Regions from separate parts of the Pedococcus aerophilus genome, predicted to be linked through region 1. Evidence: predicted binding sites of a transcription regulator. Region 1 holds the regulator's gene; the other holds the start of a gene.

What was found. Region 1 encodes Rex, which represses fermentation and respiration genes when NADH is low (regulators of the CRP and FNR family bind a similar motif). Its sites were predicted from a motif close to CTTGTGAANNNNTTCACAAG; they were not measured.
Region 2: ABD286_RS05370 (Cg1360 family ATP-synthase-associated protein) is a predicted target of Rex. The motif match lies at 3,253-3,272, and genes of this name have one in related genera.

Annotation. Positions count from the first base shown of each region.
Region 1 is NZ_BAAARN010000001.1:1,602,695-1,609,680, forward strand. It holds gene ABD286_RS07610 (bifunctional uroporphyrinogen-III C-methyltransferase/uroporphyrinogen-III synthase) at 1-438, opposite strand, end outside; gene hemC (hydroxymethylbilane synthase) at 435-1,550, opposite strand; gene ABD286_RS07620 (glutamyl-tRNA reductase) at 1,547-2,854, opposite strand; gene ABD286_RS07625 (redox-sensing transcriptional repressor Rex) at 2,851-3,543, opposite strand; gene ABD286_RS07630 (glutaredoxin family protein) at 3,703-3,972, opposite strand; gene ABD286_RS07635 (sigma-70 family RNA polymerase sigma factor) at 4,310-5,005, shown strand; gene ABD286_RS07640 (DUF5667 domain-containing protein) at 5,150-6,382, shown strand; gene ABD286_RS07645 (lysophospholipid acyltransferase family protein) at 6,402-6,986, opposite strand, start outside.
Region 2 is NZ_BAAARN010000001.1:1,143,872-1,150,857, reverse strand. It holds gene ABD286_RS05390 (L-threonylcarbamoyladenylate synthase) at 1-113, shown strand, start outside; gene ABD286_RS05385 (serine hydroxymethyltransferase) at 110-1,393, shown strand; gene ABD286_RS05380 (MraY family glycosyltransferase) at 1,421-2,536, shown strand; gene ABD286_RS05375 (GNAT family N-acetyltransferase) at 2,569-3,189, opposite strand; gene ABD286_RS05370 (Cg1360 family ATP-synthase-associated protein) at 3,341-3,835, shown strand; gene atpB (F0F1 ATP synthase subunit A) at 3,996-4,829, shown strand; gene atpE (ATP synthase F0 subunit C) at 4,930-5,139, shown strand; gene ABD286_RS05355 (F0F1 ATP synthase subunit B) at 5,192-5,767, shown strand; gene ABD286_RS05350 (F0F1 ATP synthase subunit delta) at 5,767-6,579, shown strand; gene atpA (F0F1 ATP synthase subunit alpha) at 6,679-6,986, shown strand, end outside.

The DNA.
Region 1 (6,986 bases):
CGGGACGGCCGAGACGGCGCTGACGCCGGGGACGATGTCGAACCCGATGCCGGCCTTCTGGCAGGCCAGGGCCTCCTCGGCCAGGCCGTTGAAGGTGCCCGGGTCGCCGTCCATGAGGCGGACGACCAGTCCACCGTTGGCGGCCTTGGCCGCCTTGACGACGAGCTTGGCGCGCATGGCGTGGGTCAGCGGCTGGCCGTGGTCGCCGTGTCCGGCGTCGACGACCTCGACACCCTCGGGGCAGTAACGGGCGACGACCTCCTCGCGGGCGACCTGGTCGATGACGACGACGTCGGCCTTGGCGAGGAACTCCACCGAACGCACGGTCATGAGGCCGGCGTCGCCGGGACCGGCGCCGACGAAGGCGACGCGACCTGCCGGGCGGGAGTTCTGGCGGGGGGTCTTGGTGGTGGGCTCTGTCGAGCGCGTGGGGCTCACGTGGCACGCTCCGTGCTGTCGTTTTCTGGGCGGCGGTCGGGGGCGGCGAGCGGAGGTGCTCCGTTCGCCCCGGGTGGGTCGGGGGGCCAGCTGTGGCCGGACGCGCGGGGGCGCGTGGCCGACTGGTCCCCGGCGGGAGCCGGTGGTCGTTCCTCGGGCTCGCCGAGCACGTCGGCACCGTCCTTGAGCAGGACGGCAGCCAGGCGGTGGCCGAGGGAGGGGGCGTCGGTGACGGGTCCGACGAGCGAGCGGCGCAGGTCCACGGAGCCGTCGACCGACCCGACGAAGGCACGCAGCGACAGCTCGAGGCCGTCCTCGCCCTCCACCACCTCGGCGAGGGCGCCGACGGGCGCGGAGCAGCCGGCCTCCAGCGCGGCGAGGACGGCGCGCTCGGCGGTCACGCAGGCACGGGTGTCGGCGTCGTCGAGGACGGCGAGCGCGGCTCGCGTGGTCTCGTCGTCCGCGCGGCACTCGACGGCCAGGGCGCCCTGCCCGGGGGCGGGCAGCATCTGGAGGGGGTCGATGGACTCGGTGGCGTCGTCGAGCCGGCCGAGCCGCGCCAGGCCGGCGCGGGCCAGGACCACGGCGTCGAGGGAGCCGTCGTGGACCATGGCGATGCGGGTGTCGACGTTGCCGCGGATGTCCTTGAAGGACAAGCCCATCCCGAGCGCGGCCAGCTGGGCGACGCGACGCGGGGACCCGGTGCCGACGACGGCGCCCTCCCCCAGCTCGCCGAGCGTGCGCCCGTCGGTGGCGACGAGCACGTCGCGCGGGTCCTCGCGGACGGGCACGGCGGCGATGGTCAGCCCCGGCTCGGGCGCGGTGGGCAGGTCCTTGAGCGAGTGGACGGCGAAGTCCACCTCGCCGGCGAGCAGGGCGCGGCGCAGGGCAGCCGCGAAGACGCCCGTCCCGCCGAGGCTAGACAACGACGCGGTCGAGGTGTCGCCCTCGGTGACGATGGTGACCAGGTCGACGGTGTGGCCCTGGGCGCGCAGCTGGTCGGCCACCCAGGAGGACTGGGTCGTGGCGAGGGCGCTGCGGCGGGTGCCCAGGCGCAGGGTCAGCGGCTGTGCCGCCTTGCGGACGGTGGAGTATGCGGTCGCGGCGCTCACGGCATACCTCCCCGCTCCGGGGGCACGGACGCGGTGGCGGCCTCGCCGGGACGCAGGTCGAACAGCTCGCGCAGGGCCTGGGCGTACCCGTCGCCGTGGCCACCCACGGCGAGCTCCTTCACGCGGACCGTCGGGGTGTGCAGCAGCTTCTCGACGATGCGGTGCACGGCGAGCTGGACCTCGGCCCGCTCGGTGTCGTCGAGGTCGGGCAGCCGCTGCTCGAGGCGGGAGAGCTCGCCGGCGACGACGTCGGCGGCGTGCGAGCGCAGCGCGGCGACGGTGGGGGCGACGGTCTCGGCGGCGCGCGACGTGAGGTAGGACGCGACCTCGCCGATGACGAGGTCGGCGACCTGCTGCACCTCGCTGGAGGTCGCACCACCGGACAGGTCTGCGCCCAGGGAGGCGAGGCCGGCGAGGCTGACGCCGTTGAGGGAGTCCACCTCGGGGGCCACGTCGTGCGGCAGGGCGAGGTCGACGTAGGCCTGCGGGCGGCCGGCGCGCAGCACCTGGGCGTCGGCGGCGCCGGCGAGGTCCACGACCACCCCGGTCGACCCGGTGCAGGAGATGACGACGTCGGCGCCGGCCAGCGCGCGGTGGAGCTCGTCGAGCGGGCGGGCCCGGCCGCCGGTGCGCTCGGCGAGGCGGACCGCCTTGGAGAGGGTGCGGTTGACGATCGTCAGCGACCGGGCGCCGCGACGCGCCACGGTCGTCGCGGCGAGCGAGCTCATGCCCCCGGCGCCGACGACCAGGACGTCAAGGCCGGACAGCGAGCCGAGGTCGCGCTCGGCGCGGGCCAGCCCCGCCTCGACGAGCGAGACGCTGACGGCGTCGATGCCGGTCTCGGTGTGGGCACGCTTGCCGACGCGCAGCGCCTGCTGGAAGAGGGTGTTGAGGGAGGGTCCGGCGTGGCCTGCCCGCTGCGCCTCGCGAAGGGAGGTCCGCATCTGCCCGAGGATCTGGGCCTCGCCGACCGCCATCGAGTCGAGCCCGCAGGCGACGGTGAAGGCGTGCGCGATGGCGCGGTCCTCGTAGTGGACGTAGAGGTGCTCGCGCAGCTCGTCGCGGGGCACCCCGGTGACCTCGGTGAGGGCATCGGTGATGTCGGTGACCGCGCCGTGGAAGGTGAGCGACTCGGCATACACCTCGGTGCGGTTGCACGTGGACACCACGGTGACCTCGGAGAGGTTGTCGCGGCCGAACAGGCTCGCGGCCAGCTCGGAACGGCCCGAGGCGTCGAGGGACATCGACTCGAGCAGCGGCAAAGGCGCGGTGTGGTGGGACAGTCCGAGGACTACCAGGCTCATCGGGACACCGCCTTGGCGACGGTGTCGAGCGCACCCTGAGCGGCGAGCGACTTGCGCTGCTCGTGGAAGGCGAGGATCTGCAGCTCGGTGGAGAGGTCGACCTTGCGGACGTCGACGCCCTCGGGGACGACGAGGACGCACGGAGCGAAGTTGAGGATGGAGCGCACCCCGGCGCCGACGAGCTGGTCGCAGACCGACTGGGCCGACGCCGCGGGCGTCGCGATGACGCCGATGGCCAGGCCCTGGTCGGTGACGAGGGAGGGCAGCGCGTCCATGGGCTGCACCGGCAGGCCCGCGATCTCCTGCTCGTGCAGGGCGGTGTCCTGGTCCAGCAGGGCGACGACGCGGAAGCCGCGCGTCGCGAACCCGCTGTAGGCGGCGAGCGCGTGCCCGAGGTTGCCCATGCCGACGATGGCCACGGGCCAGTCCTGGGTGAGGCCGAGCTCGCGGGAGATCTGGTAGGCGAGGTGGTCGACCTCGTAGCCGACACCGCGGACGCCGTAGGAACCGAGGTGCGACAGGTCCTTGCGCAGCTTGGCGCTACGGACTCCCGCGGCAGCCGCCAGCTCCTCGGAGGAGACCGAGGTGATCCCTCGCTCGGCGAAGCCCGTCAGGGCGCGCAGGTACTCCGGCAACCGTGCCACCGTGGCGTCGGGGATGCCCCGACGAGCGCTCGGGTCGGCAGACAACGTCTTCTCCGGCTCCTTCGTGTTGCAGGGTCCGCACCTGGCTGACGCGGGCTGCCTGCATGGCAGATTACGCCTTTGTGAACTGATGCACAAAGTCACAAGCAGCCGTCTCACGGGCGGCGTGAGCCAGGTCACCAGGCCCGCCACGAGCCCGTGACGTCAACCGCGCAGCGCCGCCCGGAGCCGCGCCTCGTCGACCCGCCAGTAGTCGTGCTGGCGCCCGTCCACGAAGGTCACGGGGATCTGCTCGCCGTACTCCGCCATCAGGGCGGGGTCGTCGAGCACCGACTCCTCCCACCACCCGACGCCGAGGTCTGCTGCCACACGGGCGATCACGGCACGCGCGTCGTCGCACAGGTGGCAGCCGGGCTTCCCGAGGAGCCGCACACGAGGCGGCCTGCCGGTCTCGGTCGGGTCGTGGTCGGGCACCGGACCAGCGTATGCGGCCCGGGCCGGCCTGTTACCCCCTGCGGCGACGGCTGTGGGGCTACCCGTCGGTACCTGAGTTCCCGTGCGACGGGGTGCAGGTGCGTCCGGGTGTGGCGCAGGTCTCCTGACAAACGCCTCGATATCGGCAAAACTGTGCCGCCAGGAGGTCTCCCCCATCAGGAATCGCCCACGTCGTCGTGCCGCGGACCCGTTCGCGGTGCTGCGTGCTGCCCTCGCGCCGCCCTCGCCGGCAGCCGTGGGGTTCCCCGTCGGCGACGGGGTCGTTGCTGGGGGTGCGCGACCTGCCGCTGGCGTCCGGGCTCCGGTCGATCACGGGATGGGACCGGCCACCGCGCACTTCCTCGACCAGCTCCGGGTCGTCCTCAGCCTCGCCGGCGACGCCGGCACCATGGATGCCGGACCGGGCGGGTCCGGCACGGGCTCGGCGGCGCGGGCCGGCTTCGGCCCGGGCGAGGCGCCCCAGGACTTCGAGCGGATCAGCGCGCTCGTCGAGCTCGCGCAGCGGGGCGACGCCGAGGCGTTCGGGATGCTCTACGAACGCTACGTCGACGTGGTCTACCGCTACGTCTACGTCCGGGTCGGCGGTCAGCAGCTCGCCGAGGACATCACGTCCGAGACGTTCCTGCGCGCCCTGCGGCGGATGGACTCCTTCTCGTGGCAGGGCCGCGACATCGCAGCCTGGTTCATCACCATCGCCCGCAACCTCATCACCGACAACGCCAAGTCGGCCCGCTTCCGCATGGAGGTCACCACCGCCGACATGCTCGACGCCGACCGCAGCGTCGACGCCCCCGACCAGGAGGTGCTCGACCGGTTGCGCGACGAACGGCTGCTCACGGCGGTGAAGAACCTCAAGCCCGAGCAGGCCGAGTGCGTCGTGCTGCGTTTCCTCCAGGGCCTCACCCTGGCCGAGACGGCCAAGGTCCTCGGCAAGTCCGAGGGGGCGGTCAAGCAGCTCCAGCTGCGCGCCGTGCGGTCGCTGCACCGGGAGCTCGCCGATGCCGAGCTCTGAACCTGCCGTCGTCGTGGCGCGACGCCGCGGTGCGGCCCTCCGGACCGCGCTACCGACCGCCCTCGTCCCCTCGCGTAACTTCCGTCCCGCGACGTCGTTCTCAGCACAGAAGACCGCGACCGAGCTGGGGAGGGAGGTGTCGGCATGCCAGTCCTGAACCGTTCCGCTGACCGTTTCCAGCGCGCCCTCGAGGGAGAGCGCGTCGACGACCCCGGTGTCGTGACGCTGCTCGAGACCAGCCGGCGGCTCGGCGCCACCGGACCCCGGACCCCCGGGCCCGACCCCGACTTCGTGGCGGCCCTGCGCGTGCGCCTCATGGCCGAGGCCGACACGCTCCCCGCGCCCACCGCAGCCGCTGCCCGCGCAGCCACCGCTCGACGAGCCGCCACCCGGGTGACACCGGTGGTCGTGGTCGTCGGCCGGGGTCTGCCGCGAGCTCTCGCAGGCGCCGCGGCCTCTGCCCTGCTCGTCGGCGCCGTCGTCGGCGCCGCCTCCCGCTCGGCCGTCCCCGGTGAGTCGTTGTACCCCGTCAAGGGCTGGCTCGACGGGGTGGCCGTCCGCCTGTCCACCAGCGACTACGAGCGCGGCACGACGTACCTCGGACAGGCCCAGGAGCACATCTCGGACAGCCGGGCGCTGGCTGCCCGCAGCGAGCCCGACAGCCGCGACATCGACACCGCGCTGGGCGCCGCGGCCGAGTCGGTCCTCGGCGGTCAGCGCGCGCTCGACCGCGACTACGCCCGCACCGGCAACCCGCAGGCACTGCTGGCCCTGCGCGACTTCACGACCCGGGCGATCCCCCAGGTCGAGGCGCTCCGCACCGAGGTGCCGCCAGCATCGCTTCCGGCGCTGGGTCGTCTCGAGTCGCTGCTGCGCGAGTCGCAGGTCACCACGTCCCGACGGATCGCGGCCTGTGGCAGCCAGTGCGGCGAGGCTCTGACCACCGGGCTGGGGCCAGCGTCCCTGCCCGACGTCACGACGAGCTCCACGAGTGCGACATCGGGCGCCCCGCGACCCGGCACGGCCTCCGTCCCGGCCACGGCCGGCGGAGGCATCACCGTCCCCGACGCCCCGGTCACCGGTGGCGCAGGAGGCGGGGGCGCAGGGGCAGGCGTGGGCGGCAGCACGCCCACCCCGAGCGTGACGGCCGGGACGAGTGGGGCGACCATCGGGGCCGGCGGCGTCGGCGCGACCTTGTCGACCGGCGGTGCCACCGCCACGCTGCCCACCATCTCGGCCACCGTCCCCGTCCCCTCCGGGACCGTCTCGGTGCCGTTGCCCTCGGCGACCGTCGGCACCGGTGGCGTGACCGCGACCGTGCCCGGTTCGACGCTCGGGCCGGTCACCCTGCCGGGCGCCACCATCAAGCTTCCCTGACCCCAGGGCTGTCAGCCTGTCAGAAGAAGACGGAGCGACGCTGCATGAGCAGCGAGTACAAGGTCTGCTGGATGGTCTCGCGCACCTGGTCGGTGAGGTCGAAGACGAGCATGGGGTCGTCCGCGGCACCGGGCCCGAGGTCGGCGGTCTCCACCGGGCGCCCGAACTCGATGATCCACTTGCTGGGCAGCGGGATCAGCCCGAGCGGGCCGAGCAGCGGCCAGGTCGGCGTGATCGGCGCGTAGGGGGCGCCGAACAGCCGGGCGACGGCCTTCATGTTGCCGATGATCGGGTAGATCTCCTCGGCGCCGACGATCGAGCACGGGATGATCGGCGCACCGGTGCGCAGGGCGGCGGAGACGAACCCGCCACGGCCGAAGCGCTGGAGCTTGTAGCGCTCGCTGAACGGCTTGCCGACACCCTTGAAGCCCTCCGGCCAGACGCCGCACAGCTCACCGTTGGACAGCAGCCGCTCGGCGTCGGGGTTCGCGGCGAGCGTCGAGCCCGACTTGCGGGCGACCTGGCCGACGACCGGCGTCTGGAAGACCAGGTCGGCGCCGAGCATGCGCAGGTGGCGGTGCGCCGGGTGCTCGTCGTGGACCGC
Region 2 (6,986 bases), 460 kb from region 1:
CGCTCGCACCGACGCCGGACACCCCGGGGACGGAGCCGACGCAGGCCCTAGAGTTGCCCGCGGATCCGACCGCCGAGCGCACCTCCGCCGACCACCCAGGAGAGACCCGATGACCCAGAGCGACACCTTCTACGGCTCCGACTTCGGTGCCCTGGAGTCCTTCGACCCGGAGATCGCAGGGGTCCTCGTCTCCGAGCTCGACCGCATCCGCGGCGGACTGCAGCTCATCGCGTCGGAGAACATGTCGAGCCCCGAGGTGCTGACCGCGCTCGGCTCCACGTTGTCCAACAAGTACGCCGAGGGCTACCCCGGGCGGCGCTACTACGGCGGGTGCTCCGAGGTCGACAAGGCCGAGACGCTGGCCATCGAGCGGTGCAAGACGCTGTTCGGTGCCGACCACGCGAACGTCCAGCCGCACTCCGGCGCGAGTGCCAACCAGGCGGTCTACGGCGCGTTCATGTCGCCCGGCGACACCATCCTCGCGATGGCGCTGCCCATGGGTGGCCACCTCACCCACGGCACCAAGGTCTCCTTCTCCGGCAAGTGGTTCAACGCCGTGCACTACGGCGTCGACCGCGAGACCGAGGACATCGACTACGCCGAGGTCGAGCGCCTCGCCAAGGAGCACCGACCCAAGGTGATCCTTGCCGGCGGTTCGGCGATCCCGCGTCTCATCGACTTCGAGTTCTTCCGGAAGCTGGCCGACGAGATCGGCGCCATCTTCTGGGTCGACGCCGCGCACTTCATCGGACTCGTCGCCGGCAAGGCGATCCCGAGCCCGGTGCCCCACGCCGACGTCGTCACCTTCACGACCCACAAGGTCCTGCGCGGCCCGCGCTCCGGTGCGCTCGTCTGCAAGGCCGAGCACCAGGCCAAGCTCGACAAGGCCGTCTTCCCGATGATGCAGGGTGGCCCGCAGATGCACACCATCGCGGCCAAGGCCGTGAACTTCAAGGAGTGCGCGACGCCGGAGTACCAGACCTACGCCAAGCAGGTCATCGAGAACGCCAAGGTCCTCGCGACGTCCTTGGGGGAGAAGGGGATCCGTCCGACCACCGGCGGCACCGACACCCACCTGTCGCTGCACGACCTCCAGGGTGTGGGCGTGACCGGTGCCGACGCCGAAGCCCGGGCCGACGGTGCCGGCATCGTCCTCAACAAGAACGCCATCCCGTTCGACCCGCAGAAGCCCAACATCGCCAGCGGCATCCGTGTCGGCACCCCGTGCGTCACCACCCAGGGCATGGGTACCGACGAGATGCGCACCGTCGCCGACCTCATCGCCAAGGCCGTCATCGAGGGCGACGCCGACCCCGAGCACGCGGTCTCCAAGGAGGTCCGCGCGGGCGTGACGGACCTCGTGACCAGGTTCCCGGCATACCCTCGAGGCTGAGTCCCGACCCACCCGAGAGGCGCCTGAGTGCGCGAGTACCTCCTCGTCCTGATGGTCGCCGCGGTGATCACGTATGCCGCGACGCCGCTCATGCGTGCCATCGCCGTGCGCACCGGGGCCTTCACCCCGGTGCGCGACCGTGACGTCCACTCGACGCCGATCCCGCGCCTGGGCGGGGTGGCGATCTTCCTGGGGTTCGCGGCCTCGATGCTCGCGGCCAGCCAGCTGCCCTACCTCGGTCAGGTCTTCGCCCTCGGTCCCGAGCTCAAGGGGACGCTGCTCGGCGCTGGGATCGTCTGCCTGCTCGGGGCGATCGACGACGTGCGTGAGCTCGACTGGCTGACCAAGCTGGGTGGGCAGATGATCGCCGCCGGGATCATGGCGTTCAGCGGGGTGATGTTGTTCCAGCTGCCGATCGGCGGGGTGACGGTGCTGCCCGAGCCCTTCATGGTGGGGCTCACGGTGTTCGCCGTCGTCGTGTTCACCAACGCCGTGAACTTCATCGACGGGCTCGACGGACTCGCGGCGGGGGTCGTCGTCATCGCCGCCTCGGCGTTCTTCATCTACAGCTACGGCATCTCGCGCACCTTCGACCCGCCGAACGTGTTCTCCTCGGCGACGTTCATCTCCGCCGCCCTGATCGGCTGCTGCCTGGGCTTCCTGCCGCACAACTACCACCCGGCCCGGTTGTTCATGGGGGACTCGGGGGCGCTGCTCCTCGGCCTGCTGCTGGCCGCGGCGACGATCTCCACCACGGGCAACGTCACCCCCTCGCAGGTGAGCACGAACCCCGTCGCCGCGACGCTGCTGCCGCTCGTCGTCCCCGGCGCGATCATCCTGCTGCCCCTGGTCGACATCCTGCTCGCCGTGGTGCGCCGCACGGCGAGGGGGGAGCGGCCCTGGAGCCCGGACAAGCAGCACCTGCACCACCGGATGCTGCAGATCGGCCACGGGCACCGTCGGGCGGTGCTGCTGCTGTGGCTGTGGGCGGCGGTCGCGGCCCTGGGTGCCGTGAGCTTCATCTTCCTCGAGCCGTGGGTCGCGGCCGGGGGTGTCCTCGGGGCGGTGCTCCTCGTCGGCGTCCTCACCGTGTGGCTGCCGCAGTGGGCGCCCGCGGGCGGGCGGGCCCGGCGCGTCCTGTAGCCGCACCTCCCACCCCGGCTGCGGCGATGGTGTCAGCCGGTCTGGAGCAGCCGTGCCTCGAGCCCTTCGCGGACCGTCGGCCACTCGTCGGCGAGGATGCTGAAGACCACCGTGTCGCGGAACGTCCCGTCGGCGCGCCTCGTGTGCCGGCGCAGCACCCCCTCGCGGGTGGCGCCGAGCCTGGCGATCGCGGCCTGCGAGCGGGTGTTCACGGCGTCGGTCTGGATCTTGACCCGCCCGAACCCCAGCTCGAAGGCGTGCCCGAGCAGCAGGAGCTTGCACTCGGGGTTCACCGCGGTGCCCCACCAGCGCGAGCCGTAGAGAGTCCAGCCGATGTGGGCGCGCTCGTTGACGACGTCGACGTCGCCCAGCGACGTGGTGCCCACGACCGTGCCCGCGTCACCCAGCCCGCCGACCCCGGTGAGCCGGACCGTGTATGCCGTGCGGCCGGCTCCGCGTGCCGCGATCGCCGCCGCGACCCACGCCTGCGTCGCCGCGAGGTCCGGGGGAGGGGCCGCCATGACGTAGCCCTGCGTGTAGACGACCGGGTCGCTGTGGACCACGTGCAGGCCCTCGGCGTCCTCCGGGCGGACGGGGTCGAGGCGCACGTGGCGACCGACCAGTGGGACGCCGGTGGGCAGGGTGGCACTCATCCCGGCAGGCTAGCGGCGGCACCGGCCCGGTCCCGGACGAGGCGGCTTTGGTGGCCGGAAGCGCTTGTGATACCTTTCACAAGCGCCCACAGACGGGTGTGACCAACCCTTTCGCCAGGCAGTCCAGCCCCGACGATCAGGCAGGCCATCGATGACGCAGCAGAGCGCCCAGACGGGTTCCTACCCGTTCAGCGCGACCTTGCGCGGATCCCTGGTCCCCACTCTCGTCGTGGGGTTGGTGACCTCGGTCGTGCTGGCACTCGTGCGCGGTGTGGACGGGGGGCTGTCCGCCGTCGTCGGCGTCGTCATCGCCGTCGTGTTCTTCGCCTCGGGCCTGCTGGTCATGGACAAGGTCGTCAAGGACAAGAACCCCGTCCTGTTCATGGCCGTGGGCATGAGCGTGTACTTCGCCCAGGTGCTGGTCCTGCTCGGGGTCCTCGTCGTCGCCCGCCGCGTCGACAGCCTCGACAGCCGTGCCGCCGGCATCGCGATGCTGGTCGCCGTCGTCACCTGGCAGGTGGCCCAGATGCGCGCGTGGCGCAACGCCCGCGTGCCCGTCTACGACACCCCCGCAGAGGGCGCCCCGACCCCCGGGTCGCCCGCGGACCAGACCCCCCGGACCACGACGACGGGAGAGGGCCAGTGACCGCAAGGTCCCGCGTCGCCCCCCGGTCATGGAGTCGGGTAGCGTACCTACCGTTCTGCGCCGAGCCGGCGTCGAGCATGCGTTCGTCCCGGTTGTCCCGCACCGACCGTGAAGTCCTCGGGGTGCTCGGGTTGATCGTCAGTTCATTCGAGGAGAGGCAGTGAGCCCAAACATGGTGTCTGCGGACCTGGTCGCGAACCTCGTGGCCGCAGGAGGCGAAGGCGGGTTCGAGACCCCCGGCGTCGCCGACTTCTGGTGGCCGGTGGTGCCGTTCGACGGAACCGGCCCGTGGGTGCTCACCCGTCCTGCGCTGGTGCTGCTGATCTCGGTGGGCATCCTGGGCTGGTTCTTCGTCTCGGTGTCGCGCAAGATGACCGTCGTCCCCGGCAAGACGCAGTTCATGGCCGAGGGGGCGTACAACTTCGTGCGCAACACCATCGGCCGCGACATCATCGGCACCAAGGACTTCATGCAGTTCGTGCCGCTGCTGTTCACCTTGTTCACGATGATCCTCCTGAACAACCTCTTCGGGATCATCCCGTTCGTGCAGTTCCCGACGATGAGCCGGGTCGGCATCCCGATCGTGCTCACGCTGATCGTCTACGTCGTCTACCACACGGTCGCGATCCGTCGTAAGCACGGCGTCCTCCCGTACTTCAAGTCCCTGATCCCCCCGGGCCTGCCCGGCTGGCTCAAGCCGATCCTGTTCGTCCTGGAGTTCCTCACCTACTTCGTCATCCGCCCGCTGACGCTCGCGCTGCGACTGTTCGGCAACATGCTGGCGGGTCACCTCATGCTGCTGGTCTTCATCCTCGGCGGCGAGTACCTCCTGCTGCACGGCAGCAACCTCTTCCTGAACTTCTCGGGCGTCCTCGCCTTCGGGTTCTCGATCGGCATGACGTTCTTCGAGCTCCTCATCGAGTTCCTGCAGGCGTTCATCTTCACCCTGCTTGCGGCGCTGTACATCTCGGACGCGGTGTCCGAGCACCACTAGCCGTTCGACCGTCGAGGCCACAGGCCTCGCGTGCACCACCTGAATATCCACACCCCCGACACCGGGAAGCGGTCCCGGTGCCACCGAAAGGAACACAGACATGACTGGCGACATTGCCTACCTCGGATACGGCCTCGCCGCGATCGGCCCCGGCATCGGTGTCGGTCTGATCTTCGCCGCCTACATCAACGGCGTCGCGCGTCAGCCCGAGGCTCGCGGAATGCTCCAGACCATCGCCTTCACCGGCATGGCGATCACCGAGGCCCTGGCCATCCTGGGTCTGGTCTTCGCGTTCGTCTTCCAGGGCTGACCTCCACCGAGTCGTCATCCCCCTGCCCGAGCTCCAACAGATAGGAAGCGACGTGTCACTCGCATCCGTAGTCGCCGCTGAAGGCGTGGGTTTCCCCTCGGGGTTCCCGCTGCTCCCGCACCCCGCCGAGATGATCGTCGGGCTGATCTCCTTCGGGATCTTGTACTGGTTGTACAAGACCAAGGTCGTCCCGCGCATGGAGGAGCTGTACGCCGAGCGGACCGCCGCCATCGAGGGCGGTATGCAGCAGGCCGAAGAGGCCCAGCAGCAGGCCCAGGCTGCCCTGGAGCAGTACCAGGCCCAGCTGGCCGAGGCTCGCGCCGAGGCCGCGCGCATCCGCGAGGAGGCTCGCGAGCAGGGTGCGGCGATCGTCGTGGAGATGCGCGGTCACGCGCAGACCGAGGCGGCTCGCATCACCGAGGCCGCGCACAAGCAGATCGAGGCGGAGCGCCAGCAGGCCGTCGTCTCCCTGCGTGCAGAGGTGGGTCGCCTGTCGACCGACCTGGCCAGCCGCATCGTCGGTGAGTCCCTCGAGGACGAGGCCCGCCAGCGTGGCATCGTCGACCGCTTCCTCGCCGAGCTCGAGTCTGGACAGGTCCAGCCCGAGAAGGTCGGAGAGGGCGCCTGATGCGTGGTTCTTCGCGCGCCTCCGCCATCGCCGGGAGCACGGCCCTCGAGGCCGCGCTCTCCGCGGGGACGGACCGCCGGACCCTCGCCGAGGAGCTCCTCGCCGTCACGGCGCTCATCGACAGCAGCGCCACGCTGCGCCGGGCCCTCGCGGACCCGTCGCGCGAGGCGTCCGGGAAGCAGGAGCTCGCCGAGCGCCTTCTCTCGGGCAAGGTCTCCCCGGAGACCGTCGTCGTGGTGAAGGCCCTCGTGGGCCAGCGCTGGGCGACCGAGCGCGACCTGTCGGACACCGTCGAGCGGCTCGGGATCGAGGCACTGCTCGCCGGTGCCGAGGCCAACGGGTCCATCGACCGGGTCGAGGACGAGCTGTTCCGCTTCGAGCGGATCGTGGCCGGCAACCCGGACCTGCGTGACCGCCTGACGAACCGTCAGGGTGACCCGCAGGCCAAGGCGTCGGTCGTCTCGCAGCTCCTCGAGGGCAAGGCCAGCGAGGAGACGGTCCGGCTCGCACGCCAGGCCGTGCTGGCCCCCCGCGGGCGCAAGCTCGACCGCACGCTCGAGGGCTACCTCGCGCTCGCGGCCACGCGGCGCGAGCAGGTCACGGCCGTCGTCACTGCGGCGACCGACCTCACCGAGCAGCAGCGCGAGCGCCTTGCCGCGGCACTGCAGAACATCTACGGCAAGACCATCGTGCTCCAGGTCGTCCGCGACGAGCAGGTCATCGGTGGCATCCGCGTGCAGGTCGGCGACGAGGTCGTCGACGGCACGGTCCTGCGGCGCCTCGACGAGGCCCGCAGGCACATCGCCGGCTGACGGCGCGCACCACAACTCCAGAGCACGACCACCACAACGCCTTCCGGTCCGAGCCCCCTCGGCGCCGGTCACTGCACCACTCAAGGGAGAAGAGATCAGATGACGGAGCTTTCGATCCGTCCGGAGGAGATCCGGGACGCACTGGACAACTTCGTTCAGTCCTACGAGCCCGGCACGGCCTCCCGCGAAGAGGTCGGCCGCGTCAGCGACGCCGGCGACGGCATCGCCCACGTCGAGGGCCTGCCCTCGTGCATGACCAACGAGCTGCTCGAGTTCGAGGACGGCACGCTGGGCCTCGCGCTCAACCTCGACGTCCACGAGATCGGCGTCGTCATCCTCGGTGACTTCTCCGCGATCGAGGAGGGCCAGGAGGTCAAGCGGACCGGAGAGGTGCTCTCCGTGCCCGT